Acuticoccus sp. I52.16.1: one gene and its partners. The protein of the gene in region 1 interacts with the protein of each later gene in a pairwise test. Links are inferred from orthologs where the notes say so. Each region holds a gene or a part of one and is shown in the gene's direction. Other genes may lie near its edges. The genes, in order: MRB58_RS21835, MRB58_RS12265 and sfsA.

Evidence for each region.
Region 2: the proteins of MRB58_RS21835 (region 1) and MRB58_RS12265 interact in binary tests that used the Escherichia coli proteins (3 or more experiments, as listed by UniProt). The link is inferred for Acuticoccus sp. I52.16.1 from one-to-one orthologs.
Region 3: the proteins of MRB58_RS21835 (region 1) and sfsA interact in binary tests that used the Escherichia coli proteins (3 or more experiments, as listed by UniProt). The link is inferred for Acuticoccus sp. I52.16.1 from one-to-one orthologs.

What each region holds. Positions count from the first base shown.
Region 1 is NZ_CP094828.1:4,886,287-4,895,716, forward strand. What follows is about bases 69-3,068. They hold MRB58_RS21835 (glutamate-5-semialdehyde dehydrogenase), read left to right. Parts: upstream 69-929; coding sequence 930-2,207; downstream 2,208-3,068. Other genes in these bases: proB (glutamate 5-kinase), read left to right, coding at 69-933; MRB58_RS21840 (nicotinate-nucleotide adenylyltransferase), read left to right, coding at 2,219-2,863; MRB58_RS21845 (PA0069 family radical SAM protein), read right to left, coding at 2,888-3,068. Also shown: more of proB, read left to right, coding at 1-68; more of MRB58_RS21845, read right to left, coding at 3,069-3,991; moaB (molybdenum cofactor biosynthesis protein B), read right to left, coding at 4,078-4,608; MRB58_RS21855 (NADP-dependent malic enzyme), read left to right, coding at 4,682-6,979; MRB58_RS21865 (hypothetical protein), read right to left, coding at 8,728-8,880; MRB58_RS21870 (substrate-binding domain-containing protein), read right to left, coding at 8,910-9,430. UniProt on the Escherichia coli protein: Catalyzes the NADPH-dependent reduction of L-glutamate 5-phosphate into L-glutamate 5-semialdehyde and phosphate. The product spontaneously undergoes cyclization to form 1-pyrroline-5-carboxylate.
Region 2 is NZ_CP094828.1:2,704,184-2,713,499, forward strand. Bases 3,779-6,664 are described here. They hold MRB58_RS12265 (sulfate/molybdate ABC transporter ATP-binding protein), read left to right. Parts: upstream 3,779-4,624; coding sequence 4,625-5,704; downstream 5,705-6,664. Other genes in these bases: cysW (sulfate ABC transporter permease subunit CysW), read left to right, coding at 3,779-4,530; hpxZ (oxalurate catabolism protein HpxZ), read right to left, coding at 5,720-6,103; MRB58_RS12275 (AtzE family amidohydrolase), read right to left, coding at 6,115-6,664. Outside these bases: MRB58_RS12240 (acyl-CoA dehydrogenase family protein), read left to right, coding at 1-1,118; MRB58_RS12245 (Rrf2 family transcriptional regulator), read left to right, coding at 1,251-1,706; MRB58_RS12250 (sulfate ABC transporter substrate-binding protein), read left to right, coding at 1,764-2,789; sulfate ABC transporter permease subunit CysT, read left to right, coding at 2,793-3,662; more of cysW, read left to right, coding at 3,652-3,778; more of MRB58_RS12275, read right to left, coding at 6,665-7,518; MRB58_RS12280 (DUF4089 domain-containing protein), read right to left, coding at 7,515-7,700; MRB58_RS12285 (CaiB/BaiF CoA-transferase family protein), read right to left, coding at 7,775-9,001; MRB58_RS12290 (ABC transporter substrate-binding protein), read left to right, coding at 9,299-9,316. UniProt on the Escherichia coli protein: Part of the ABC transporter complex CysAWTP involved in sulfate/thiosulfate import. Responsible for energy coupling to the transport system.
Region 3 is NZ_CP094828.1:241,184-250,484, forward strand. What follows is about bases 2,988-5,858. They hold sfsA (DNA/RNA nuclease SfsA), read left to right. Parts: upstream 2,988-3,988; coding sequence 3,989-4,729; downstream 4,730-5,858. Other genes in these bases: MRB58_RS01085 (SPFH domain-containing protein), read left to right, coding at 2,988-3,414; MRB58_RS01090 (NfeD family protein), read left to right, coding at 3,411-3,908; map (type I methionyl aminopeptidase), read left to right, coding at 4,789-5,604. Outside these bases: MRB58_RS01070 (FkbM family methyltransferase), read left to right, coding at 1-470; MRB58_RS01075 (cytochrome c), read left to right, coding at 626-1,084; MRB58_RS01080 (c-type cytochrome), read left to right, coding at 1,180-2,076; more of MRB58_RS01085, read left to right, coding at 2,221-2,987; DNA repair protein RadC, read left to right, coding at 6,005-6,772; speE (polyamine aminopropyltransferase), read right to left, coding at 6,795-7,658; speD (adenosylmethionine decarboxylase), read right to left, coding at 7,661-8,122; MRB58_RS01120 (PadR family transcriptional regulator), read left to right, coding at 8,328-8,906; MRB58_RS01125 (efflux RND transporter periplasmic adaptor subunit), read left to right, coding at 8,914-9,301. UniProt on the Escherichia coli protein: Binds to DNA non-specifically. Could be a regulatory factor involved in maltose metabolism.

The sequences.
Region 1 (9,430 bases):
CTGCGCCCGCTGCGTCTGGAGGAGAGCCAGGCCGCCGCTGCTGTCGGGCAGATCGCGCTGGCCGCCGAATGGTCCGCCGCGCTGGCCGCGCAGGGCATGCGCGCCGCGCAGGTCCTGCTGACGCTGCGGGACACCGAGGAGCGCCGCGCCTACCTCAATGCGCGATCGACGATCGCCGAGCTCCTGCGCGCCGGTGTCGTCCCGGTGATCAACGAGAACGACACCATCGCGACCACCGAAATCCGCTACGGCGACAATGATCGCCTGGCGGCGCGCGTCGCCGCGATGATCTCGGCCGACTGCCTCGTCCTGCTCTCGGACGTCGACGGCCTCTATACCGCCCCGCCGGCGACCGACCCCACCGCCACCTTTGTTGCCGAGGTCCCGCACCTCACCGAGGAGATCTGGGCGATGGCCGGCGACGCGGGATCGGCCCTGTCGCGCGGCGGCATGAAGACGAAGATCGACGCCGCACGCATCGCCACGGAAGCCGGCGTGACGATGGTCATCGCCTCCGGCCACGTCGATCATCCACTCGACGCGGTCGATCGCGGCGGACGTGCCACGTGGTTCCGCCCGCGCTCCGATCCGCAGACCGCGCGAAAGGTCTGGATCGCCGGGTCTTTGCACGCCACCGGGGCACTGCACCTCGATCAGGGTGCGGTCGCCGCCGTTCGTGCGGGCCGGAGCCTTTTGCCGGCCGGCGTGACCGCGGTCGACGGCGACTTCGCGCGCGGCGATGCCGTCCGGCTCCTGGACTCCGAGGGGCGCGAGTTCGGCCGCGGCCTCGTCGCCTACGATGCCCGGGACGCGCGCTTGATCGCCGGCCAGAAAACACGAACAATCGCCGAGCGCGTGGGCCCACGCATGCGCCGCACCATGGTTCATCGGGACGACATGGCGCTGAATGCCGCGCCTCCGGAGGATTTGTGACCGTCATCCCTCTCGCCCGCGACGGGTTCGACGCGGACACTCACATCGCAGAACTCGGCCGGAAGGCGCGCGCCGCCCAGGCCGTGGTCGCGCTCGCCTCGACCGCCACCAAACGCGCAGCCCTCGCCGCGATGGCGCACGAGGTCCGGACCGCGGCCGACGCCATACTGGCCGCGAACGCCAACGATATCGCCGACATGGACACCGCCAGCGCCTTCCGAGATCGCGCGTCCATGACGGCCGAGCGTATCGAAGCGATGGCCGCTGCGATCGATGTCATTGCGGCGCTGCCGGACCCGGTCGGTCACGTGCTGGCCTCGTGGGAGCGGCCCAATGGGCTGAAGATCGACCGCGTCGCGACCCCGCTGGGAGTCGTCGGCGTGATCTACGAGAGTCGGCCCAACGTCACCGCCGATGCCGCGGCGCTGTGCCTGCTGGCCGGCAACGCCGTGATCCTGCGCTCCGGTTCGGAGACCCTCTCGACCGCTGCGGCAATCGCCGATGCGCTGCGACGCGGTCTCCTCGCCCATGCCTTGCCGGCCGACGCGATCCAGCTCGTGCCGACGAAGGATCGCGCCGCGGTGGGTGCCATGCTGGCCGGCGCCCATGGTGGAATCGACGTCATCGTACCGCGCGGCGGTCGATCCCTCGTCGAGCGGGTGCAGTCCGAGGCCCGGGTTCCGGTCTTCGCGCACCTCGAGGGGCTGTGCCACATCTTCGTTCACGGAACCGCCGACCTCGATATGGCGCGCGAGGTCGTCGTGAACGCCAAGATGCGTCGCCCCGGGATCTGTGGCGCGGTCGAAACCTTGCTCGTCGACACGGCATGTGCGGCGACCCACCTCCCTGCAATCGTGGAGGCTCTCGCCACCGCCGGATGTGAAGTCCGGGGTGACGCGCGCGCTCAAAGCCTCGCACCCATGGCGCCCGCGACCGACGTCGATTTCGCCACAGAATATCTGGCGCCGATCATCTCGGTGGCTGTCGTCGACGGCATCGACGGCGCGCTCTCGCACATCGCGCGCTACTCCTCGCATCACACCGACGCCATTTTGACCAGTGAAGCAGAGGCCGCCGAACGCTTCCTCGCCGAGGTCGATTCGGCCATCGTGATGGTCAATGCCTCGACCCAGTTCGCCGACGGAGGCGAGTTCGGAATGGGCGGCGAGATCGGCATTGCGACCGGCCGAATGCATGCCCGAGGTCCGGTCGGGGTGGAGCAGCTGACCACCTTCAACTACCGCGTCCGTGGGGCGGGCCAGATCCGTCCGTGACTGGTGCGCTATTGCCGACGGGGTATGCGGACGTTCCGCGGTCATATCTGAAGCCACCTGGGGCCGGGTTCGGCCAGCGGATCGCCTTGTTCGGCGGATCGTTCAATCCACCGCATCCGGGGCATCGCGCAGTGGCCGACACCGCGCTTCGCAGACTCGGCGTAGATCGCGTCTGGTGGATGGTGACACCCGGCAATCCCTTGAAGTCCAACAAGGAACTGCTTCCCCTCCTGGAGCGGATCCGGCTCACTGAACGGCTTGCCGATCATCCCCGGATGATCGTCACCGCCTTCGAAGCCGCGGCGGGGGTGCGCTACTCCGCAGATGCGATCGGGTATTTGACGAGACGTTATCCCGCCGTCCGCTTCGTCTGGCTGATGGGCGCCGACAATCTGGCAACGCTTCATCGGTGGCAGGGATGGAGGCGCATCGTGCGTACCGTTCCGGTTGCGGTGGTGGACCGGCCCGGCGCATCGCTGCCTGCGATCTCCTCGACCGCGGCACGTGCCTTCGCCGCTGCACGCCGCCCCGAATCCCAGGCCGGAGCTCTGGCCTGGGCCACGCCTCCCGCGTGGGTCTTTCTGCACGCACCGCTGAACCCGAACTCGTCCACAGCGCTCCGGGAGTTGCGCCGCAACGTATGTCGGCCGCAATGAAATGAGAGTGCTCCGCATCGTCCTCTAACCGAAGAGCTCGAGCTGAGGGGAGGGTGTGCGCGGGGCACAAAAGAGATCGGTGCGAAGCCTGACGGTGCCGATCGTCAGCGCATGTCGCTTGGCCGCAAGCTCGAATCTGGCCGCAATAGCCTTGGCGAACGGGCCCTCTCCCCGCTGCCGCAGACCCCAGGCCGCATCATAGTCCTTGCCCCCACGCATTGCTTGCATGATCGACATCACGCGGCGCGCCCTGTCGGGAAAATGGCGCGCCAGCCAGTCGCGTACGATGTCCTTCACCTCGTGCGGAAGGCGGAGCAGGACGAAATTCACATGGGTCGCACCGCGGCTTGCGACCGCGGCCAAAATAGCTTCGATCTCATGATCGTTAATCGACGGTACGATCGGCGCGACGAGCACCGAGACCGGAATCCCAGCCTTCGCCAGCGCTTCGATTGCCGCAAGCCTTTTTGCGGGGTGCGGCGCCCGCGGTTCCATAGTCCGCGACAGTTGCGCATTGAGGGTGGTGACGGACAGACCAACCTTTGCCAGCTGTTCCCCAGCCATTTGCGACAGGATGTCGATGTCGCGAACCACGAGATCCGACTTTGTGACAATGCCGACCGGATGGCGTGTTTCGGCAAGAACTTCCAGAATCGACCGCGTAATGTTCCGCGTGCGTTCGATGGGTTGGTAAGGGTCCGTGTTCGTACCAATCGCGATTGGGCGGCAGCGGTATGAGGAACTCGACAGTTCTCTTCGCAGCAGGATGGCCGCGTCGGGCTTGGCAGTGAGCCGGGTTTCAAAATCAAGGCCGGGGGAGAAGCCGAGATAGGCGTGACTCGGGCGCGCGAAGCAGTAAACGCACCCGTGCTCGCAGCCGCGGTAGGCGTTGATCGATCGATCGAAGCCGATATCGGGCGAGGAATTGCGCGTAATGATCGTCTTGGCGCGCTCCTCCATCACGGTCGTCATCGGACGCACTGTCGCGTCCGTCGTCCAACCGTCGTCGAATTCCTCGCGTGCCTCCTTCTCGTAACGTGGTGTCGGATTGATGGTCGCCCCGCGGGAGCGCTTTTCCAAGCGCCGACCGTCGGCGCCCTTTCGCGGAACGTAGAGCGTTACAGCCATGAACACCCCTCTCGATCCGGACGAGATATCACTACCCCTAGTAGCGGTCAATCATCTTTTGTTCTTGATTTGCGCCACGAGATCGGTCAACGTTCCGACAGACGCGGCATGATCTCGACGAAGTTGCAGGGGCGGAAGCGGATGTCGAATTGGTCTCTCAGGATCTGGTCCCATGCGTCGCGGCATGCACCTGGCGAGCCCGGGAGAACGAACACGAATGTCGTTCCGATTAGCCCGGCAGTGCAGCGGGATTGCACCGTCGAGGTTCCGATCACATCGAACGAGATACGATGGAAGACCGCCGAGAAGCCATCCATTCGCTTGTCGAAGAGCGGCTCTATCGTCTCGGGTGTAACGTCGCGACCGGTGAACCCAGTACCGCCCGAAGTGATCAGAGCGTCGATCGCGTGGTTTTGCACCGCCGATTCAACCACGACGCGTATGGCCTCGGGATCGTCCTTCACAATGTGGCGCTCGACGACCTCGTGGCCGGCCTCGAGAATCCGGGCCTCGAGGAGATCACCCGACTTGTCGTTGGTCGCATCGCGCGTATCGGAAACGATGACCACCGCAAATCCGACCGGCTCGAAAGGGATGCTCTCGTCGATCTTCGGCATGAAACCTCTCGGATGGAAGTTCGTGTGTTGCTGGCGTCTGCGGCTGGGCTTATCCAGGGGAGACGGAGGGCCCATGACCGACGAACCGACCGCTGCCGAAGAAGCAGCACTCGCCTACCACAAGCTCAATCCCCCTGGAAAGCTCGAGATCAGGGCGACGAAGCCGCTGTCGACACAGCGCGACCTCTCCCTGGCGTACTCGCCCGGAGTAGCAGCGCCGTGCCTCAGGATCGCCAAAGACCCCGACGCGGCGTACGACTACACATCACGCGGAAATATCGTCGCCGTGGTGACGAACGGTACGGCGGTGCTCGGCCTGGGGGCGATCGGCGCACTCGCGTCGAAGCCCGTGATGGAAGGCAAGGCCGTCCTCTTCAAGAAGTTCGCCAATATCGACGGGATCGATATCGAAGTTGACGAAACGGACATCGACAAGTTCGTCGAGGTCGTGGCGGCACTGGAGCCGAGCTTCGGCGGCATCAATCTGGAGGATATTCGCGGGCCGGATTGTTTCGCGATCGAAGAGAAGCTGAAGGCGCGGATGGCCATTCCGGTCTTCCACGACGATCAGCACGGCACTGCGATTATCGTCTCGGCGGCGATCCGCAACGGACTGCTGATCCAGGAAAAAAGCCTTTCGGACGTTCGAATCGTGACGGCCGGCGCGGGTGCGGCTGCGTTGTCGTGTCTGAAGCTCTTGGTCGAGCTCGGCGCCAAGCTGGAGAACATCATAGTCACCGATATCGATGGCGTGGTCTATGCCGGCCGGGATGCGGGAATGGATCCCTGGAAGGCAAAATTCGCGCGCGAGACGCCGTTGCGCACCTTGTCCGAGGCGATGGAGGGGGCCGATATCTTCCTCGGCCTTTCCGCGGCGGGGGTCGTCAAACCGGAGATGGTCGCAAAGATGGCGCCCAACCCTCTGGTGTTGGCACTCGCCAACCCCAACCCGGAGATCATGCCGGAGGTGGTCGCAGACGTCCGGCCGGACGCTCTGATGTGCACCGGGCGGTCAGACTATCCGAATCAGGTGAACAACGTTCTCTGCTTCCCATACCTTTTCCGCGGTGCCCTGGACGTCGGCGCGGCGGGCATCGACGAATCGATGAAAAAGGCGGCCGTGGAGGCGATCGCGGGGCTGGCGCGCGAGCGGCCCAGCGAAGAGGTGGCCAAGGCCTACGGTGGAACGGCGAAGACCTTCGGTCCGGACTATCTGATTCCGGCGCCTTTCGACCCGCGGCTAATTCTTAGGATCGCCCCCGCGGTGGCGCGCGCGGCGGAGAAAGCGGGGCTTGCACGCCGGCCGATCACCGATATGGACGCATACGTCGATCAATTGAACCGGTTCGTCTTCCGCTCTGGGTCGGTGATGAAACCCATTTTTGCCAAGGCCGTAGGGTCGGCGTGCCGAGTGGTCTATGCGGAGGGAGAGGACGAACGCGTTCTGCGCGCCGCGGAGATCGCGCTGGAAGAGGGGATCTGCTCACCGATCCTCATCGGCCGCCGCCGGGTGGTCGAGCATCGTGCGAAACGGGCCGGCCTGAAGCGGGTCCCAGACGCCTGCGAGGTGATCGACCCGGAGGACGACCCGCGCTACCGCGACTACGTCGACACCTATTTCGGTCTCGTCGGCCGGCGGGGCATCACGCCGGAAGCAGCCCGAACCGTCGTGCGCACCAATGCGACCGTAATTGCAGCCCTCGCGGTACGCCGGGGAGAGGCCGACGCGATGCTGTGCGGGGCGGAGAGCCCCTTCAACCAGCACGTGAAGGCCGTTCGAGACGTGATCGGTGTCGCCGATGGTGTGAGCGAGTTGGCGGCCATGTCGTTGCTGCTGGGGGATCGCTCGACGCTGTTCTTGCTCGACACCCAGGTGTGCGTCGAGCCGTCCGCGGACCAGATCGCCGAAATGACGGTCCTGGCAGCGGAACAGATCGCCGCTTTCGGTATCATCCCGAAGGTTGCGCTATTGTCGGCATCACGGTTCGGCTCACGCGAGACCGAATCCGCCCAGCGCATGCGCGAGGCGTTGGAACGATTGAGCCTTTCCGCGCCGAACCTCATCGTCGACGGCGAGATGACCGGTGAAGACGCACTCAACGAAGTCGTCCGACAACGGGCGATGCCCGACAGTACACTGGACGGTGAGGCCAACCTCCTCGTTTTCCCGAACATCGACGCGGCCCATATCTCGATGACGCTCCTTAAGGAAGTGACAGGCGCGCTTCACGTGGGGCCAATGCTACTGGGCACCGCGCTACCGGCACACATCGTCACTCAATCATCCACGGCACGAGGTGTACTCAATATGACCGCGGTAGCGGTCGTCGATGCGGAACGGCGCGGGCGGCTGGCTGTGAAGTCTCAATAGGTCGTTCATCTGCATCGGGGTGGGGCTGGGATCGCCGAGCCACCGAAACGCTCGGGCGGATAGAACATGAACCGCGCCGGGTCTGCCGGAGGCTCCAACTCCTGAGTAGGATGGAGCCCGATGAGCAGGACGACGAACAAATATTCACCGGAAGTACGCGAGCGCGCGGTTCGGATGGTGTTGGACAATGAACACCAGCACGTGTCCCGCTGGGCGGCGATCCTGTCGATCTCCTCGAAGGTCGGCTGCGCTGCACAGACGTTGAACGAGTGGGTGAAAAAGGTCGAGGTTGACAACGGCAGGCGCGCGGGTGTGCCGAGCGACATGGCCGAGAGGATGAAGGCGCTGGAGCGGGAGAACCGCGAGTTGCGCCAGGCCAACGAGATCCTGCGCAAAGCATCGGCGTATTTCGCGCAGGCGGAGCTCGACCGCCGGTCGAAGACATGATCGCGTTCATCGACGATCACCGGGCCGAGCACGGGGTCGAGCCGATCTGCAAGGCTCTGCCGATCGCCCCGTCCACCTACCATGATCATGTGATGAAGCGGGCCGATCCGACGCGCCGCTCACCGCGGGCGCGCCGCGATGCCGAACTGCGGCCCGAGATCCGGCGCGTGTTCGACGCCAACTTTCAGGTCTACGGGGTGCGCAAGGTCTGGCGGCAGATGCGTCGAGAAGGCTTCCAAGTCGCGCGCTGCACCGTCGCCAGGCTGATGAAGGAGATGGGGATCGAAGGCATTGTTCGGGGTAAACGGGTGCGAACGTCGATTCCCGACAAGGCCGCGCCATGCCCGCTCGACCGCGTCAATCGCCAGTTCCGGGTGCCGGCTCCGAACATGCTCTGGGTGAGCGACTTCACCTACGTGGCGACGTGGCAGGGCTTCGTCCACGTCGCCTTCGTCATCGACGCATACGCCCGCCGCATCGTCGGCTGGCGGGTCAGTCGGACCGCCCATACCGGCTTCGTCCTCGATGCCCTGGAGCAGGCCGTTCACCAGCGTCGGCCGGTAAGGGGAAAAGGCCTGGTGCATCATTCCGACAGGGGGTCGCAGTACCTGGCGATCCGCTACACCGAGCGCCTGGCCGAGGCAGGCATCGAGCCCTCGGTCGGTAGCGTCGGCGACAGCTACGACAACGCGCTGGCGGAGACCATCAACGGCCTCTTCAAGGCAGAGGTCATCCACCGGCGCGGCCCATGGCGCAGCTTCGAGGCCGTCGAGTACGCGACCCTCGAATGGGTCGATTGGTACAACAACCGCCGCCTTCTCGAGCCGATCGGAAACATCTCGCCTGCCGAGGCCGAAGCTCACTACCACGCAGCGCTGGAACTAACGCCCATGGCCGCGTAGCTAAGACAAACTGGCCTCCGGAATTCCCGGTGCAGTTCACAACAGTCGTCTCGATCCAGGGCGAGAGCTATCGCCTGAAGGACAAACGCAAGGCCGGCCTCATCGCCGCAACGGCCCCGAATAGGGAGGCGGCCTGAACACGAGGGGTGGGTCAGATTACGATCGGCGCGATCGCCGAAAGTGGGTCAGATTTGGATCGGCGTTGACAGTTCACCGTCCAACCATCCGTCATCCTCCACCGGTCACCCATCCCCCCAAGGTAATGCTGAGCCTTTTTTGCCAAACAACAAATCACGCCGGAGACTGAACCGTCTGATTCTGATAGGCTGGACTGCCGGCTCGATGGGTTGCTGAGATCGTGCGACCGCGAGGCCCGGCCGTGAAAATACCAGGCGCGTCTCAGTTGCTCGGTGAAGCCATAGGCTTGCCGTCGATCGCATCGCCGGCAACTTGTTCGAAATCCATGTAGTCGAAGTACGGGACAAGACCGGATCCGAAGAGGTAACCGCCCGGATCCATGCCGTTCACGTACTCTCGGACAAACTCGGCCATGCCGGGGACGAGGTCTTCGTGCTGGTTCTTCAGATAGATGAAGAGCGGGCGGGCGACAGCATCGCGATGGTCGTGAAGTCCGGCTCGACGTCCTCGATCGGCACTGCTTTCAGGGTTTCGTCGTGCTCGAAGAGATAACCGTAGCCCATGATGCCGAGCGTATGCGGGGCCTTCTCGATATCGGCGACGATGGCTTCATCGTCTTCGCCGGCTTCAATGTAGGCGCCGTCCGTGCGGACTGTGGAGCAGACCTCCAGCCACTTCGCGGGATCGCTCGCCTCAAGGCCCGTCAGGGCGGCATAGTGCCGGCATCCCGCATGTAGCGCGAGCTCGACGAACGAGTCGCGGGTGCCCGAGGTCGATGGCGGACCGATGACCGAGATCGGTACGTCTGGCAACTCCGGTCGGATGTCGGACCACGAGCGGTAGGGGTTCGCCTTCAGTTCGCCGTCGACCGGCACGGTGGCGGCGAGCGCATCGTAGAGGTCTTTTCGGGTGAGTTGTAAGTCGTCGGGCGAGAAACTGGAGATGGCGAGGGTGAGGCCATCGT
Region 2 (9,316 bases), 2.2 Mb from region 1 along the record:
AGCGGATCTGCGCCCGCTTCGGCGACGACTATTGGCTGGAGAAGGACCGCGGCGGCGGCTTTCCGACCGACTTCTACGACGCCCTCGCCGGCGAGGGATGGCTCGGCATCTGCACGGCCGAGGCGCACGGCGGGGCCGGCCTCGGCGTCAGCGAGGCGGCGATCATGATGCGCCAGATCGCCGAGAGCGGGGCGGGTCTTTCCGGCGCGTCGGCGGTCCATATCAACATCTTCGGGCTGAAGCCGGTGGACGTCTACGGCACCGAGGCGCAGAAGGCGCGCATGATCCGGCCGATGGCGGAGGGCCGGGAGAAGGCCTGCTTCGGCGTCACCGAGCCCGATACCGGCCTCAACACCACGCAGCTGAAGCTGCGCGCCGAGAAGCGCGGCGACCGCTATGTGGTGAACGGGCAGAAGGTGTGGATCTCGACCGCGCAGGTGGCGGACAATATCCTGCTCCTCGCCCGCACAACTCCGCTGGAAGAGGTCGCCAAGCCGACCCACGGCCTCAGCCTCTTCTACACTCCGTTCGACCGCGACCGTATCAGCGTGCGCGAGATCGAGAAGATGGGCCGCAAGGCGGTCGACTCCAACGAGCTTTTCTTCGCCGACTTCGAGATCCCGGAGGGCGACCGGATCGGCGAGGAAGGGCGCGGATTCGAGTATATCCTGCATGGGATGAACCCGGAGCGGATCCTGATCGCGGCGGAGGCGATCGGCCTCGGCTTCGCCGCGCTCGCGAAGGCGACGGCGTACGCCAAGGAGCGCAACGTCTTCAACCGGCCGATCGGCCAGAACCAGGCGATCCAGCATCCGCTGGCGGTCTGCCACAGCGAACTCGAGGCGGCCTGGCTCGTCACCCTCAAGGCGGCGTGGGAGTACGACAACGGCCTGCCGTGCGGCGCTTCGGCCAACATGGCGAAGTATCTCGCCGGGGAGGCCGGGTTCAACGCCTGCCAACAGGCGGTGATGACGCACGGCGGCTTCGGCTACGCGAAGGAATATCACGTCGAGCGCTACCTGCGTGAAAGCCTCATCCCGCGTATCGCGCCGGTCTCGCCGCAACTCGCGCTGTGCTTCATCGCCGAGCGGGTGCTGGGGCTGCCGAAGTCCTATTGAGGGATGCCCCGCGGCCTCGTCGCCGGGCGCGATCCAGCCACGCGCGGCGGAAAAGCTGGCAGTTCAAACCCGAGCAACCAGATTGGGATATAGGGGGATGGCCCCCGCCGTCCCCAGCCGCGCCGAAGACCGATGATCTCACAAAAAGCCCAATACGCCCTCAAAGCGCTCGTGATCCTCGCCAAGCTCGGCGAGAACGACGCGCTGACGACCGCCCAGATCGCCGAGCAGCGCAAGATTCCGCGCAAGTTCCTCGAACAGATCCTCCTGGAGCTGAAGCGGCACGGCATCGTCGCCAGCCGTCGCGGGCGGGACGGCGGCTACATGCTCTTGAAGAAGGCGGACGCGATCACCTTCGGCGAGGTGCTGCGGATCGTCGACGGTCCGTTGGCGCCGCTGCCGTGCCTCTCCAAGGTCGCCTATCGCCAGTGCGAGGGCTGCATCGACGAGACGACCTGCGAGGTCCGGCGCGTGTTCGAGCTCGTCACCAGCGCGACGCGGGCGGTGCTGGACCGGGCCACCGTGGCCGACGCGATCGGCACCGACGACGAGGAGTTGGCGAGGTTCATGATCCCGCGCGCGGCCTAACTTGACAATCCCTACCGATTAAATAGGCTTTAGGGGCATTCCATCGAGGAGGCTCTGATGCCCCGTCTGCGAACTGCTCTTCTCCTGTCGACGGCGTTCGGCATGTCCGCGCTCAGCGGCGCCATCGTCCCGGCCCTGGCCGACACGACGCTGCTCAACGTGTCGTACGATCCGACCCGCGAACTCTACAAAGATTTCAACGCCGCCTTCGCCGAGCACTACAGGGAGGCGACCGGAGAGCGCGTGAACGTGCGCATGTCGCACGGCGGCTCCGGGAAGCAGGCGCGCTCCGTCATCGACGGGCTGGAGGCCGACATCGTCACCCTCGCGATCTCGATCGACATCGACGAGATCGCCGACGTGACCGGCAAGATCCCGGCCGACTGGCAGGCCCGCCTGCCGAACGCCAGCTCGCCCTACACCTCGACCATCGTCTTCCTGGTGCGCGAGGGCAATCCGAAGGGGCTGACCGACTGGGACGATCTCGTCGCCAAGGGCGTCGAGGTCATCACGCCGAACCCGAAGACCTCCGGCGGTGCCCGCTGGAACTACCTCGCGGCCTGGATATGGGCGCTGGAGGCGTATGGCGGCGACGAGGCGAGGGTGAAGGATTACATTACCGCCCTCTACCGCAACGTCCCGGTGCTGGACACCGGCGCACGTGGCGCCACTACGACGTTCAGCCAGCGCGGCATCGGCGACGTGCTGCTCGCCTGGGAGAACGAGGCCTACCTCACCCTGCAGGACCTGGGTGAGGACAACTTCGACATCGTCGTCCCCTCGGTCTCCATCCTCGCCGAGCCGCCGGTGACGCTGGTCGACGGCAACGTCGACGCCAACGGCACGCGCGAGGTCGCCGAGGCCTATCTCGCGTATCTCTACTCGCCCGAGGGCCAGACGCTGGCGGCCAAGCACTTCTACCGCCCCGCCAATCCCGATGCGGTCGACCCTGCGGCGCTCGCCTTCTTCCCCGAGGTGCGGCGCGTGCGCGTCGAGGACGTGTTCGGCTCGTGGGACGTGGCGCAGGAGCGCCACTTCGCCAACGGCGGCCTGTTCGACCAGATCTACAAGCCGGGCAGCTGACCCATGGAACTCGCCGCCACCGCATCCGCCGCCGCGCCTTTGCGGTGGCGGTTCCGCAGGCCGAGCGTGATCCCGGGCTTCGGCCTCACGTTCGGCTACACGTTGGCCTATCTCGGCCTCGTCGTCCTCATCCCGCTGTCGGCTCTCGTCGTCCACGCGGCCGGGCTGGGGTGGACGGAGTTCGCCGCCCTCGCCATGGACCGGCGCACGCTCGACGCGCTGCGTCTCTCCTTCGGCACCGCAATGGTCGCGGCGCTGATCAACGTCGTCTTCGGCGTCCTCGTCGCCTGGGTGCTGGTGCGCTACCGCTTCCCCGGCCGGCGCGTCGTCGACGCGATGGTGGACCTTCCCTTCGCGCTCCCGACCGCCGTCGCCGGCATCGCGCTGACGGCGATCTACGCGCCCACCGGTTGGGTCGGCGCGCCGCTCGCCGCGCTGGGGCTCAAGGTCGCCTATACGCCGCTGGGCATCGTGGTCGCGCTCGTCTTCGTCGGCCTGCCGTTCGTGGTGCGCACGGTGCAGCCGATGATCGCCGAGATCGACCGCGAAGTGGAGGAGGCGGCCGCCTCGCTCGGCGCCGGCCGGCGCGACACGGTGCGGCGCGTCGTCCTGCCGGCGCTGACACCGGCGATCCTCACCGGCTTCGCGCTGGCGCTGGCGCGTGGCGTCGGCGAGTACGGCTCGGTGATCTTCATCGCCGGCAACCTGCCTTACGTGTCGGAGATCGCACCGCTCCTGATCGTCATCCGCCTGGAGGAGTTCAACGTCCCGGCGGCGACGGCTCTGGCGACGATGATGCTCGCGATCGCCTTCGCGATGCTCTTCGCCATCAACCTCATTCAAGCCTGGAGCCGTGCGCGCTATGGCCAGTGACACGCTCGCCCTCGGGCGCCCGCGCCCTCTCGCCGCCCCCTCGGCGGTGACGGAGGGGGCGGCCACGCGCGGCGTCTTCATCGCCGTGGCGCTCGCCTTCCTCGGCCTCTTCCTGTTCCTGCCGCTCGTCGCGGTGTTCACCGAGGCACTGCGCCAGGGCATCGGCGCCTACCTCGCGGCACTCGTCGAGCCGGACGCGATCTCCGCCATCCGTTTGACGCTCACCGTCGCCGCCATCGCCGTGCCGCTCAATTGCGTCTTCGGCGTCGCGGCGGCCTGGGCGATCGCCAAGTTCGAGTTCCGCGGCAAGGCCTTCCTGATCACGCTGATCGACCTGCCGTTCTCCGTCTCGCCGGTGATCGCGGGGTTGGTCTTCGTGCTCCTCTTCGGCTCCGGCAGCGTGCTGGGCCCGGTCCTGAAGAGCCACGGCGTCGAGGTGCTGTTCGCGGTGCCCGGCATCGTGCTGGCGACGCTCTTCGTCACCTTCCCGTTCGTCGCGCGCGAGCTGATCCCGCTGATGCAGGACCAGGGCACCGGCGACGAGGAGGCGGCCCTCTCGCTCGGCGCCTCGGGCTGGCAGACGTTTCGCTACGTCACGCTCCCCAACGCCAAATGGGGCCTGCTCTACGGCGTGCTCCTGTGCAATGCGCGGGCGATGGGCGAGTTCGGGGCGGTGTCGGTCGTATCCGGTCACATCCGCGGCCTCACCAACACGATGCCGCTGCACGTCGAAATCCTCTACAACGAGTACAACTTCGTCGCCGCCTTCGCGGTGGCCTCGCTGCTGGCGTTGCTGGCGCTCGTGACGCTGGTTCTCAAGACCGTGCTCGAGCCGCGCGCCACCCATTCCCCGCAGCCCGCCCCATGAGCGCGCGCGAGAGACGAGGTCGCGCCGAGAGCGCGTGTGTCTTCCATGTCCATCCGGTGCGCCGCGTGCGACCGGCCAGGGGAGAGATCGCCCGATGAGCCTGAGCATCCGTGCCGTGTCGAAAGCGTTCGACCGCTATCCTGCCCTGCATGACGCCTCGCTGGAGATCGCCGGCGGCGAGCTCGTCGCCCTCGTCGGCCCGTCGGGCTCGGGCAAGACGACGCTGCTGCGTCTCATCGCGGGGCTCGAGTTTCCCACCACCGGCGAGATCCTGTTCGACGGGGAGGATGCGGCGATGCGCTCCGTGCGCGACCGCAAGGTGGGCTTCGTGTTCCAGCACTATGCCCTCTTCCGCCACATGAGCGTGATCGACAACGTGCGCTTCGGCCTGAAGGTGCGCCCGCGCGGCAATCGACCCAGCGAGGCCGAGCAGCGGCGCCGCGCCGAGGATCTCCTCGACCTCGTCCAGCTCACCGGGCTCGGCGGGCGCTATCCGGCGCAGCTCTCCGGCGGGCAGCGGCAGCGCGTGGCGCTGGCCCGGGCCATGGCGATCGAGCCCAAGGTGCTGCTGCTCGACGAGCCGTTCGGCGCGCTCGACGCCAAGGTGCGCAAGGAGCTGCGCCGCTGGCTGCGCGAAATCCACGAGCAGACCGGCCACACCACCGTCTTCGTCACCCACGACCAGGAGGAGGCGCTGGAGCTGGCCGACCGCGTGGTGGTGATGAGCCGCGGCCGGATCGAGCAGGTGGGCACGCCGGACGAGATCTACGACCGCCCGGCCACCGCCTTCGTGCACGGCTTCATCGGCGAGGCGTCGGCGCTGCCGGTGGCGCTGTGCCGCGGCGAGGTGTTCTTCGCCGATCGGCCGATAGGCCTGACCGCACCGGGCGACGGCGCCGCGGAACTCTACTTCCGCCCCCACGCGGTAGACCTGTTGCGGGACGCCCGCGAGGCGATTACCGGCGTCGTGCGCGGCAGCCGGCGGATCGCGGGGCTGCGGCGGCTGGAGCTGGAGGTCGACGGCGCGGTGCGGCGCGTCGAGATCGACGTGCCGGCGCATCACCCCGCCGAGGTGGGACGGTCGATCGCCTTCCGGCCCGTGGTGTGCCGCATCTACGGTGCGGGCGGGCCGATCGAGGGGCGATCGGCGCCGCGGCTCCTGGCCAACGCGTAGGGCAGGCGCGCCGGCCTACGCGGCCGGCGCGTCGATCTGGCTAACGTGGGCGGCGACCACCTGCCAGCCCTCGGGGAAGCGCACCCAGGTCTGGCTCTGGCGTCCGATGCGGCCGGGAGTGCGGTGGAACAGCGTCATGGCGGTCGCGAAGTCGGCGCCGAAGGTGGTGATGACGGTGCGCGACAGCGTGCGGTCGAGGCCGGCCGGCGAACGCCCGGCGCGGAACGCCTTGATCTCGTCGAAGCCGTAGAGGTTTTCGCCGCCGCCGTAGCGGATCGTATAGTCGGCCCCGCGGAAGAGGGCGTCGAGGCTGTCGACGTCGTTGGTGACGAGCGCCTCCTCGTAGCGCGCGAACGCGGCCGTGACTTCGGCGAGGACGTCGGGTCGGTTGATTTCCATGGTCGTCTCCATCAGGCGGCTCGTGCCGCGGGCGCGGCGCACACGCCCTCGTCCTCCAGCCGCTTGGCGGCGGCGAGAGCCAGGTCCTCGCGCCAGGCGGGGGCGATGAGTTGCACCCCGGCCGGCAGTTCGCCCGGCACCTGCACCGGGACATTCACCACCGGCAGTCCCACGAACGAGATCGGCTGGGTGTAGATGCCGATATTGGGCCGCAACAGCACCTCCTCGCCGCCGATCATGGTGGTGGTGGCGCCCAGGGCCGGGGCGCGCATCGGTGTCGTCGGCGCGACGAGCACGTCCACCTCGGCGAAGAGGGCGCGCATGGTGGCGCGGAAGGCGAGGCGCGCGCGCTGGGCGCGGACGTAGTGGATGCCCGGAATCAGCGTGCCGGCGAGCAGGCGGTCGCGGGTCGCCGGGTCGAAGTCGTCCGGCCGCGTGCGCAGGTTGCCGAGGTGCAGCGCCGCCCCCTCGACGTTGGAAATGATGTAGGCGGCCGAGCGGGCGGCCTCGATGCCCTGGGCGGTCAGTTCCTCGCCGGCGCCGAGCGCCTGGGCGACGCGGTCGGCGGCGGCGTCGGTCGCCGGGTCGCCCTGGCCGCGGAACCAGCCGCCGAGGCGTGCCACGCGCAGCGCCCGCCGCGCGCCGTTGACGCCGACCATGCCGCTGACGGCCGGCGCGTCGCGCGTGCAGGCCGGGTCGCCGGCGTCGTAGCCTTGCATCGCGTCGAAGGCGAGGGCGAGATCGGTCACGCACCGCGCCATGGGGCCGAGATGGTCGAGGCTGTCGACGAACGGGAAGGTGCCGGTGCGCGGCAGGCGGCCATAGGTCGGCTTCATTCCGAAGATGCCGCAGAAGGCGGAGGGAACGCGGATCGACCCGTTGGTGTCCGACCCCAACGCCAGCGGCACCAGCCCGCCGGCCACCGCCGCGCCGGAGCCTCCGGAGGAGCCGCCCGTCATCCGCGTGGTGTCGTGCGGGTTGCGCGAGGGGCCGTCGTGCGCGTTCTCGCCGGTGAAGTCGTAGGCGTATTCGCCCATGTTGAGGGCGCCGGCGGTCAGCGCGCCGGCCGCGGCGAGGCGGCTCACCACCACCGCGTCCGCCGTCGCGGGCGCCGCGTCGCGTTGGATCCGGGATCCCGCCAGCGTCACCACGCCGTTGAGGTCGTAGAGGTTCTTGACCGCGAAGGGGACGCCGGCGAGGCGGCCCACCGGGACCCCGGCGCGCACCTTGGCGTCGACCGCATCCGCCTCGGCGAGGAGGCGTTCGGCGGTGACGTGGGTGAAGGCGCCGAGCGCGTCGTTGCCGGCGGCGATACGGGCGAGCGCCGCCTCGGCGACCTCGCGCGCCGAGACGCGGGCGCCGGCGACGGCGGCGGCGATCCCGGCCGCGGTGGCGAGTTCGGGGGCGTGCGTCATGGCCGGAAGGTCGGCGCGGCTTCGTTGCCCACGGGGCCGATGCGCTCGGCCACGGCGAGGCTCGTCGCAAGGTGCATCGCGACGCCCGCGCGCTGTCGGGGCGTGATCGTCAGCCCGGCGAGGAGCGGGGCCGCGTCGATCGCGGGATCGGGCGAGGGAGGGGCGTCGGAAGTCTCGGGCACTTGGCATTCCATCGTGGTCTGGAGACCGGATGGAGGCAAGCACCGCGCCATGCAAGAGGCAAATGGTGCCGGGCCTACTCCGCCGCGCGCGCCGGCTTGGCCCAGACTTCGGCGTCGGGGTCGTGCACATGGGCGGCGCCGCCGGCGATGAAGGCGTCGATCTCCGCCGCCGCGTAGCCGAGACCGGCGAGGAGGGGGCGGGTGTGTTCGCCCAGCAGCGGCGGCGGCAGGTTCGGCTCGGCTTCGCCGGTTGCGGCCGGCAGCGGCAGGTCGGGCGAGGCGAAGGCATAGCCGGCGAAGTCGAACTCGGCGTACTTCCTGGGCTCGCGCGCCTGGGGGACGGTCAGCACGCGGTCGGCCGACAGGACCTCGGTGTAGCCGGCGCCCGCGTCGGCGAGACGGGCGGCGAGCGCGTCGAAGGGGAGGGCTTCCACCGCCGCGCGCACCGTCGCCTCGACCGTGTCGCGCTGGCGGCGGCGCTGGCGCAGCGTCGCCAGGTCGGGATCCTCGGCGAGGCCGGCGGCGCGGCAAAAGCGGCGCCAGTGCTCGTCGGTCAGCATCACGAGATAGATCCAGCGCTGGTCGGCGGTCCGGTAGGCGCCGTAGCCGGGCATGGCGAATTCCGCCGACGGTTCCTGCTCGGGCCGGCCGAGGAGCTGCGACTTCAGCTGCACGGCGACGAGATCGCGCGCGGCGACATGCAGTCCGGTCTCGTAGAGGCCGAGATCGAGGTTGCGGCGTTCGGGCTGGTCGTCGCCGGCCAGCAGCGCGCCCAGGATGGCGATCACCGCGTACGAGCCGGCGAACTGGTCGTGATAGGAGGGGCCGAGACGCGAGGGGCGGCCGTCCACCCGGTTGGCGTACATGACGCCGGTGGCGGCCTCGGCGATGGGATTGGAGGCCGGCTCGTCCGCCAGCGGCCCCTCACCGTAGCCCTTGATATGGCAGTAGACGAGGGCTGAGTTGAGGGCCGCGCACCGCTGGTAGGTGACATCGAGGCGCCGCGCCGCGCCCGGCGAGAGATTGTGCAGGACGATGTCGGCCCCGGCGATGAGGCGGTCGAGGATCGCCTGCCCGTCGTCGCCGCGCAGGTCCAGGCAGATGCTCTTCTTGCCGCGGCTGTAGGCGATGTAGGTGCCGCTGGGGCCGCCGCGGACGAGCTTGCGCGTGGTGTCCCCGGCCGGCGGCTCGATCTTGATGACGGTGGCGCCGAGCTGGCTGAGGATATGCGCGGCGAAGGGGGCGGCGATCATGCTGCCGAGTTCGAGCACGGTTTTGCCGGCGAGGATCCCAGGCACCATCTCGTCATCCTTTGGTCGATCGATTTCCCGAATAAAATGCACAATCCATTGTCTCGCGCAATGCGAGACTCGCACCGCATCACGGCGCAGGCCTTGGGGTGCGATGCCAAATATCACGGCAATATGCTGATTTATGGCCGTGTTTTGCGATGCTAGGGTGTGGCGCGTGGTGCGCGGCCATCGCCGCGGCGACGTGACCGAGAGTCCCAAAACAAAAATAGGATGCACAATCTTGTTGACGGGAGCCGCGTCCTGCTCATACCGTCAGGGAAATAAAACATAAATGGGAGGTGACCGGTGCTACACCGTACAATG
Region 3 (9,301 bases), 4.6 Mb from region 1 along the record:
TGGCCGAGGCGTTCGACCATGTCGTCGCCATCGAGCCTGCCGCGGACGCCGCCGCGTGCCTGCGCCGCAACATCGCCGACTGGGGCGTTGCCGAGCGTGTCACGGTGCACGAGATCGCCGCCTCCGACCGTGACGAGCGCGTCGCCATGGAGGCCGAGCCCGGCCGCCGCACCCTCACCCGCCATGTGACCCCCGGCGGCGACATCCCCGCCCTGCCGATCGATCGTCTCGCCGTTTGCGACGTCGCCTTCCTCAAGCTCGACGTCGAGGGCTACGAGGAGCGTGCGCTGCACGGTGCCCGCCAGACCATCCTGCGCGACCGCCCCGTCATCATGATGGAGGTGAAAGTGCAGACCGATGCCCGTTACGGGCGCGCGATGGCCGCGCACACGCTGGTCGAATCGCTCGGCTACCGGCTGCTGCGCAAGATCGGCGCGAAGGAGATCGACTGGCTCTACGCGCCGGGCTGATCTCGCCCGTCGCGACCAAGTGCCGGGGCGTGATCACGCAATCGAGAACGCCGCAGCGTTGATTTTGAATAGCTCGCAAGTAGCCTTGGTCGGAACCCGGCGCGTGCTGCGGCCGGGATGACCTCGCACTGCGCCACGTCGCCCCGGAGCCTCCCATGAGATACGCCCTCGCTTTCGCCAGCGCCGCCGCGCTTCTGGCGCCGCTCGCCTTCACCTCCGCCGCCGCCGCGCAGGACGCCGCCCCCCAGGTCGAGCGTCACGAGATCATGGAGGAGGTCGGCGACGCGATGGGGGTGCTGGGCGGCATGGCCAAGGGCGAGCGCCCCTACGACGCGGCCGCCGCCACCGAGGCGCTGGACGTCTTCATCGTGCAGACCCCGCTGTTCCTGGAGCTCTTCCCCGAGGGAAGCGAGACCGGGCACGACACCCGCGCCAAGCCGGCGATCTGGGAGGACCCGGCCGACTTCCACGAGAAGGGCGAGGCGCTGGTCGCCGCCGCCGAATCGGCCAAGGGCCCCGCCGGCGAGAGCCTCGAGGGGTTGCGCACCGCGCTCGGCCCCGTCGGCCAGTCCTGCCGCGCCTGCCACGAGGCCTACCGCGCGCCGAAGAACTAGCCGCGCGCACCGCCGGCGCCCCGGCCCTCGACCGGCCCCGACAATCGGCCGCGGCGTCCCCCGCCGCGACCACCTTCAACCGGATTCGCCGCCCGATGCGCACGCTCCTCGTCCTCCTCGTCGTCCTCGCCGCGGGCGGCGCGGCCGCCTGGTTCCTCAGCGCGCCGCAGCCGCTCGCCGCCTCCGCCGTTCCCACCGGCGGGGATGCCGCGCGCGGCGAGGCGGTGTTCTGGGCCGGTGGCTGCGCCGCCTGCCACGCCGCACCCGGCGCCACCGGCGAGGCCAAGCTCACGCTGGCCGGCGGCCTCACGCTGCACACACCGCTCGGCCCGATCGTCGCCCCCAATATCTCCCCGTCCCCGGCAGGCATCGGCGACTGGTCGGACGCCGACTTCGCCAACGCCGTCCTGCGCGGTATCTCTCCGGACGGCACACACTACACCCCCGCCTTCCCGTGGACCTCCTACCGCAACATGCGTCCCGGCGATGTCGCCGACCTCCGCGCCTACCTCGCCACCCTCCCCCCGTCCGACGACCGGCCGGACGCCGCCGGGCTCCCCTTCCCCTTCGGCTGGCGCCGCCCGATCGGCCTGTGGAAGCGCTTCGCCCTCACCGACCCACCGCCCGTCCCGCAAGGCGCCGACGAGGCGGTGACGCGGGGCCACTACCTCACCGTCGCGCTCGGCCATTGCGGCGAGTGCCACACGCCGCGCACCGTGCTCATGGCGATGGATCCGTCCCGCTGGCTGGCCGGCGCCCCCAATCCGGACGGTGACGGCACGGTCCCCAACATCACGCCCGCGCGCGCCGGCCTCGCCGACTGGCCGGCGGCCGACATCGCCTATCTCCTCGAGTCGGGCTTCACGCCGGACTTCGATTCGGTCGGCGGGTCGATGGCGCCCGTGGTCGACAACTGGTCCCACGTCGACGGCGCGGACCGCGCGGCGGTCGCCGCCTACCTGAAGGCGATCGCGCCGGTCCCCGCCGAATAGGACGCGCACCGGACTGTGAGACCTTTCGAGATGTCGTGATCTCGCCCGCGGGCAGGCGCAAGACCGCGGGCCGATGCGTTGTGGTTCATCGCGGGCGGCACCATGTTTCAAGGTGGCAGCGGGAGGGTACGACTGGTGTTCGATCTGGATCTCGGGATCAATCTCTACTTGATCGCGGCAGCGGTCCTGGTCTTCGTCGTCATCCTCGCGGCGGTGAAGACCGTGCCACAAGGCATGCACTACACGGTCGAGCGGTTCGGCCGCTACACGCGCACGCTGCGGCCGGGACTGTCCATCCTCACCCCGTTCGTCGAGCGCATCGGCGACAAGATCAACATGCGCGAGCAGGTGCTGGACGTCCCCAGCCAGGAGGTCATCACCCGCGACAACGCCACCGTGAGCGCCAACGGCGTCACCTTCTTCCAGGTGCTCGACGCCGCCAAGGCCGCCTACGAGGTGACCGACCTGGAGCAGGGCATCCTCAACCTCACCATGACCAACATCCGCTCGGTGATGGGCTCGATGGACCTCGACGAGCTGCTCTCCAACCGCGACGAGATCAACAGCCGGGTGCTGCGGGTGGTCGACGCGGCGGTGGATCCGTGGGGTGTGAAGATCACCCGGATCGAGATCAAGGACATCAACCCGCCGCCCGACCTCACCCAGGCGATGGCGCGGCAGATGAAGGCCGAGCGCGAGAAGCGGGCGCTGGTGCTGGAGGCGGACGGCGCGCGCCTGGCCGCCATCGCACGGGCTGAGGGGGAGAAGCAGTCGCTCATCCTCGCCGCCGAAGGGCGCCTCGAGGCCGCGATGCGTGACGCGGAGGCGCGCGAGCGCTCCGCCCAGGCCGAGGCGAACGCCACCGCCTCCGTCTCGGCCGCGATCGAGGCCGGCTCGGTGCAGGCCATCAACTACTTCGTGGCGGACAAATATGTGGGAGCGCTGCGCGATCTCGCAGCCGCGCCCAACCAGCGCACCCTGATCCTGCCGATCGACGCGGTGGCGACGCTCGGCTCACTGGCCGGCATCGCCGAGATCGCACGCGAGGCGTTCGGCCCCCACCCCGCCGGTGGCGCGCCGGCCACATCGCCCGAGCCGCCGCGCCCCGACCGCCCCCGCCGCGATGCCGAGGACGATTATCATCCCTGGGAAACGAGGGGCGAGGCCTCCGCCGCGTCCGTCCCACCCGCTCCGGCGCCGGAGCCGGAGCCGCGTCGCGAGGCCCCGGCATCGTCGGCGCAGGCGAGCCGCTCGGACCGCTTCCAGCGCATCAGCGCCGCGACCGAGGCGCTGGCCGAACGGCTCTCGGTGCACGACCCATGGGGGCGGCGGCCATGATGGTCCTGCTGGCCGTGCTGCGCGACCTCGGACCCTATGCGTGGTTCATCGTCGGCGCGCTGTTCCTCATCGCCGAAGTGGTCTTGCCGGGGATCAACCTCATCTGGTTCGGCGCGGCGGCCTCGGCGACGGGGCTGGTGGCGCTCGCCTGGCCGCCGCTCTTCGCGGCGGTCCTGGGCTGGGAGGGGCAGATGGCGGCCTTCATCGCCTTCGCCGCCATCAGCGTGATCGGCGCGCGCTTCCTCGCCGCCCGCCGGTTCGACGACGGGATCGATCGCGTCAACCGCGACCCGTCGGTGCACATCGGCCGCGAACTGGTTCTGGCCGAGCCGATCGTCGCCGGCACCGGCCGCGCGGTGTGGGGCGACAGCTTGTGGCGCGTCACCGGCCCGGATCTGCCGGCGGGCCTGAGGGTGCGCGTCGTCGGCGTCGACGGGTCGACGCTCAGGGTCGAGCCGCTGGCCGCCGGCACCGCGGTCGCCCACCCCGCCTGAGGGCCAGGAAGGCGTGCATAGCGGGGATCGCGTGCCGGGCGGCGCTTCCGTACCGGCGCCGCGGACGGCACACTGGCGCCATGTTGGCACATTCCTTCGGACCCCTCGTGGACGGCATCTGGGTGGAGCGGCGCAAGCGCTTCATGCTGGATGTGACGCTCGGTGACGGCAGCACGATCACCGCCCACTGCCCCAACACCGGCGCGATGACGGGGCTCGTCAACCCTGGCTCGCGGGTGCTGCTGTCGGTCTCGGACAACCCCAAGCGGCGCTATCGGCACACGCTGGAGGCGGTGGAGGCGGACGGCGTGTGGGTCGGCGTCAACACGCAGAACCCCAACCGCGTGGCACTGGCCCTGGCGCGAGCGCGGCTCGCCCCTTTCCCCGCCGCCGGCGAGGTTCGACCCGAGGTGCGCTACGGCAAGGCCGAACGGATCGACATCCTGGTGACCGCCGAGAGCGGGCGGCGCACGTTCATCGAGATCAAGAACGTGCACCTCATGGAGCGCCCCGGCGAGGCGTCCTTCCCCGACAGCGTCACCGCCCGCGGCGCCAAGCACCTCGACGCGCTGGCCGACGTGGTGGCGGCGGGCGACGACGCGCTGATGCTCTTCCTCATCCAACGCGGCGACGCCGAGACCTTCCGTCTCGCCCGCCACATCGACGCCGCGTACGGCGAGGCGTTCGACCGGGCCTGCGCGGCGGGCGTGCGGATGGCGGCGCTGCGCTGCGCGATATCGCCGGAGGGCATCCGGGCGGCCGGCCTGATCCCGATCCTGGGGCGCGAGGAGCTGAGCGAAGCTGCCTCCGAAGCCGCCTGAGATCTTGCCTTTCGCGGCCAAAACGCCGACATAACGTCAGCGGAGGGAGGCCGGCGACCATGGTAGAATTCATCGATGCAGACGTGGCACCTGCCCGCAACACGGGTCAGGTGCGCATCTACGGCCAGGACGCGTTCGCGGCGATGCACGCGGCCGGCGCGCTGACCGCCCGATGCCTCGACGAGCTGGAGGACTTCATCGTCCCCGGCACCACCACCGAAGCCATCGACGAATATGTCATGGCCTTCGCCGAGAAGCACGACGTCATCCCCGCGACCCTCTATTATCGCGGCTTCCGCAAGGCCTCGTGCACGTCGGTCAATCATGTCGTGTGCCACGGCATCCCGGTGCCGAAGCCGCTGAAGGAGGGCGACGTCCTCAACGTCGACGTCACCTTCATCCTCGACGGGTGGCACGGCGACTCGTCGCGCATGTACCGCGTCGGCCAGGTGCGCCGCGCGGCCGACCGCCTGTTGAAGGTGACGCTGAAAGCGCTGGAGCTGGGGGTCGCCGCCGCCCGTCCCGGCAGCACCACCGGCGACATCGGCCACGCCATCCAAACCTACGTCGAGGGTGAGCGCTGCTCCGTCGTGCGCGAGTTCTGCGGCCACGGCGTCGGCCGCATCTTCCACGACATGCCGAACATCCTGCACTATGGCCGCCCCGGCGACGGGGTGCGGCTGCAACCCGGCATGATCTTCACGATCGAGCCGATGGTGAACCTCGGACGCCCGCACGTGAAGGTCCTGTCCGACGGATGGACCGCCGTGACGCGCGACCGTTCCCTCTCGGCCCAGTACGAGCACACCGTCGGCATCACCGAGGACGGCTGCGAGATCTTCACGTTCTCGCCCCACATGCTGCCGGTCGACTGATCAATTTCAGATTGCATGATCAAACCAATCTGAGGTAGCGTCTCCCCAGGGATGGGGATGATCTATGTCCGGACCAGAGCGGGAACAGTCTCGCCTCTCGAATTCGGCGCTGAGCCTCTTGCGCGCCGCCGTCGCGGCCCACGCGGCCGCGCACGCCGACGGAGCGAGCGTTCGACCCGCCGGCGACGCGAGGCCCCCCGCCGAGCGCGACCGCCCCGCGCAGGGCGACGAACCACCACTCACCGCGAGAACCCCGAGCCCGGCCGGCCTGCCTTTGCCCGGTCACCCCCCGGCGCACGACACGCCGCCAGACGGGCTGGCGTGCGACACGGCACGGGGGCCGGGCTCTCAGTGCGTCCGGACCGGGCCGAGAGCGGCCGTCACGTCCCGCACGTCCGCCGTGCAACCCGTGTTGTTCGAGGTCGGCGCGCGACCGCAGGCGCAGGGTTGGCCGGCGCACGCCACCACCGCCGCCGCACGTGCCGGGCACCGGCAAAGCTCGCCCGACCTCGCCGCCGGGCACCGCGAGCGTCTGCGCGACCGGTTCGACCGCGGTGAGACCCTGCCGGACTACGAGCTGCTCGAACTTCTCCTGTTTCAGTCGATCCCCCGGCGCGACACCAAGCCGACCGCCAAAGCACTGATCGCCGAGTTCGGCTCGTTCGCGGCGGTGCTGTCGGCCTCCTCGTCCCGGCTGATGGCGGTCAGCGGCGTCGGCGAACGCGTTGCGAGCGACTTTCGCCTGATCCGCGCCGCCGCCGAGCGTCTCACCCACGACGCCCTCGCCGATCGCCCGCTCCTGACCTCGACCGACGCCGTGGTCGACTACTTTCGCGCCAAGCTGCGCGGCCTGCCGCGGGAGGAATTCCACGTCGTCTATCTCGACAAGAAGAACAAGATGCTGGCGTCCGAGTGCGCCGGCGCGGGCACGGTGGACCACACGCCGGTCTACCCTCGCGAGGTGCTGAAGCGGGCGCTGGAACTGGGGGCGAGCGCGCTCGTGCTGGTGCACAACCACCCCTCCGGCGACCCGACCCCGTCGCGGGCCGACATCACGATGACCGAAAAGGTCATCGAGGGAGCCGCCCCGCTGGGCCTGACGGTGCACGACCACATCATCGTCGGCGCCAACACGCACACCTCGCTGCGCGGCGAGGGCTACCTCTGACGAAAGGTCATGGCGGAAGCGGTCAGGACGGGGCGACGCGCTCGGCGATGTAGGGCGGAAGCGCGAAAGCGGCGCGGTGAACGGCCGGCGTCCAGTAGCGCATGGCGAGGTCGAGCGAGAGCGCCCGCTCCTCCAACGCCTGCTGCTTGACCGCCTTCAGCGCCGGGTCGGAGGTTGCGAAGGCGTGCGCCATCGGCCCGCCGGTATAGCTGGGCACGGTGGACAGGAAGAAGCTCACGTCGTCGAACACATGGCGCAGGGTGGCGGCATGGCCGCGAAGCCAGTCGCCGGCCAGGAACGGCATGCCGGACTGGCACACCATCACTCCGCCGGGCCGCAGGACACGACGGCAGCGGGTGTAGAACACGTCGGTGAAGAGAGCGGCGCCAGGTCCGATCGGGTCCGGCGCGTCGACGACGATGATATCGTAGGTGGCCTTCGTGTCGCGCACGAACGCGGCTCCGTCCTCGATCACCAGGGACAGACGCGGGTCATCGAACGCGCCGGCCGACACCGACGGCACCTCGGCGACCATGAGGTCGACCACCGCGCGGTCGATCTCCACCAAGGTCAGGCTGGCGACGGGATGGCGCAGCACCTCGCGGGCCACGCCGCCGTCGCCACCGCCCAGGATCAGCACGTCGCGCGCCCCGCCATGAGCGAAGAGCGCCACGTGCGACATCATCTCATGATAGACGAACTCGTCGCCGGTGGTGACCTGGATGGTGCCGTCGAGCGTCAGGACACGGCCGAAGCTGGGGTTGTCGAACACCGCCAGGGCCTGCTCGCCGTCGACCGTGCGCACCGGCTTGTCGACACGCAACGACGTGCGGAAGCCCGCCTCGTCGTTGACCGTCTCGGTGACCCAGTTTGCCCAGTCGGGCAATGTCAAAGCCCGCGGCCGCGCAGGAACTCGCTCACCGCGATATTCTTCGGGGTGAAGGCCTTGCGCAGCACGTCGATGCAGGCGTCGGGCTGGGTCTCGCCGCACATGAAGATGTCCAGCGCGGCATACTTGTGCTCGGGCCAGGAGTGGATGGAGATGTGGCTTTCGGCCAGCACGGCGACGCCCGACACACCGCCATTCTCGTCAAAGTGGTGCAAATGCACGTGCAAGAGCGTGGCCCCTGCGACGTCGACGCACTCCTTCAGCGTCTCTTCGATGTGCTGCAGATCGTCGAGACGCTCCCCGCCATAGACGTCGACAATGATGTGGGCGCCGGCACAGCGAACGCCGTCCCGCAGCATCATGTGTTCGTCGCCGGACGCTTCCGCCTCCGGCAGGTCAGCGATGAAGTCCTCGTCGACGACGCCGTCAATCGTTCGGGTCAGGGGGCGGTGTTGAGCCATCCGCGGGTCGCACCTCGTAGTCTCTCGGGGTTATGTCCGGCCGGGAACGTAGGCTGAGCGGGCGAGACAATCAAGTCACGAAGCGCACTGAGCGCGCATATCACAAGCCCCTCAACAAACGCGATTTTTGATTGCATCAACCTATCGCAAAACTATATCCCGTTACGAGATATATCGGGCCGACATATCACGAACCGAGGACACTTTGAGCGCCGACACTCTAAGCCCCGTCGCCATGCTGTGCCTTGCCATTCTCTTCAACGGCGAGCGCACGGGCTATGAGATCAAGAAAGAGTCGCTCGAAGGGCGCCACCGCTGGTTCGTCGACGCCAGCTACGGCTCCATCTACCCCGCCCTCGCCCGCCTCGCCCACGGAGAACTCGTGACCGTGCGCGAGGAGGTCCAGTCGGGCCGCCCCTCGCGCAAGGTCTATTCCATCACCGCCACCGGGCGCGCCACGCTGCTCGATTCGCTGGCGCAACCGGCCGGACCGGACGTCTACCGCTCGCGCTTCCTGCTGCTCTCCACCTTCGCCCCGCGCCTGCCGCGCCACGTGATCGAGGAGGCGATCAACGAGCGCAAGGCCGGGCTGCGCTATGAGATCGCCTCCATCCGGGCCGCCATGGCCGACGCCGACCGGGACGGCGACCCGCACTGCGAGGCGCTCGAATGGGCGGCCGCGTACGGGGAGAACTGTCTCGGCGCGCATCTTGAATTCCTCGAGACGCATGGGGATCGCCTGATCGCCATGGCCCAGACCGATATCGCGGACGCCGCGGAGTAAGATTGCCATGAACGCGAAGTACATTCTGGCCGGACTGATGACCGCGGGGATCGCGGCATGGATGGCGAGCGGATCGGTCATCGTCGCGGGGAGCGCCCAGGAGGCGACCCCCCGCCCACCCGCCGAGCGTGCCGACGCCAACGCGGCGGCCTTCCGCGTGCGCACCCGCAAGATCTCCGCCGAGGATCGCGGCCGAACCCTCACCATGCGCGGCCGAACCCGTGCCGACGCGCTCGTCAACGTCGCCGCCGAGACCACCGCGCGGATCGCCGAGCGCCCCGTCGAGCGCGGCTGGGAGGTCGCGGCGGGCGACGTCCTGTGCGAGCTCGACAAGGGCGTGCGCGCCGCCCAGCTCGCCCGCGCCAACGCCGAGATGGAGAAGGCGCAGCTGGAGT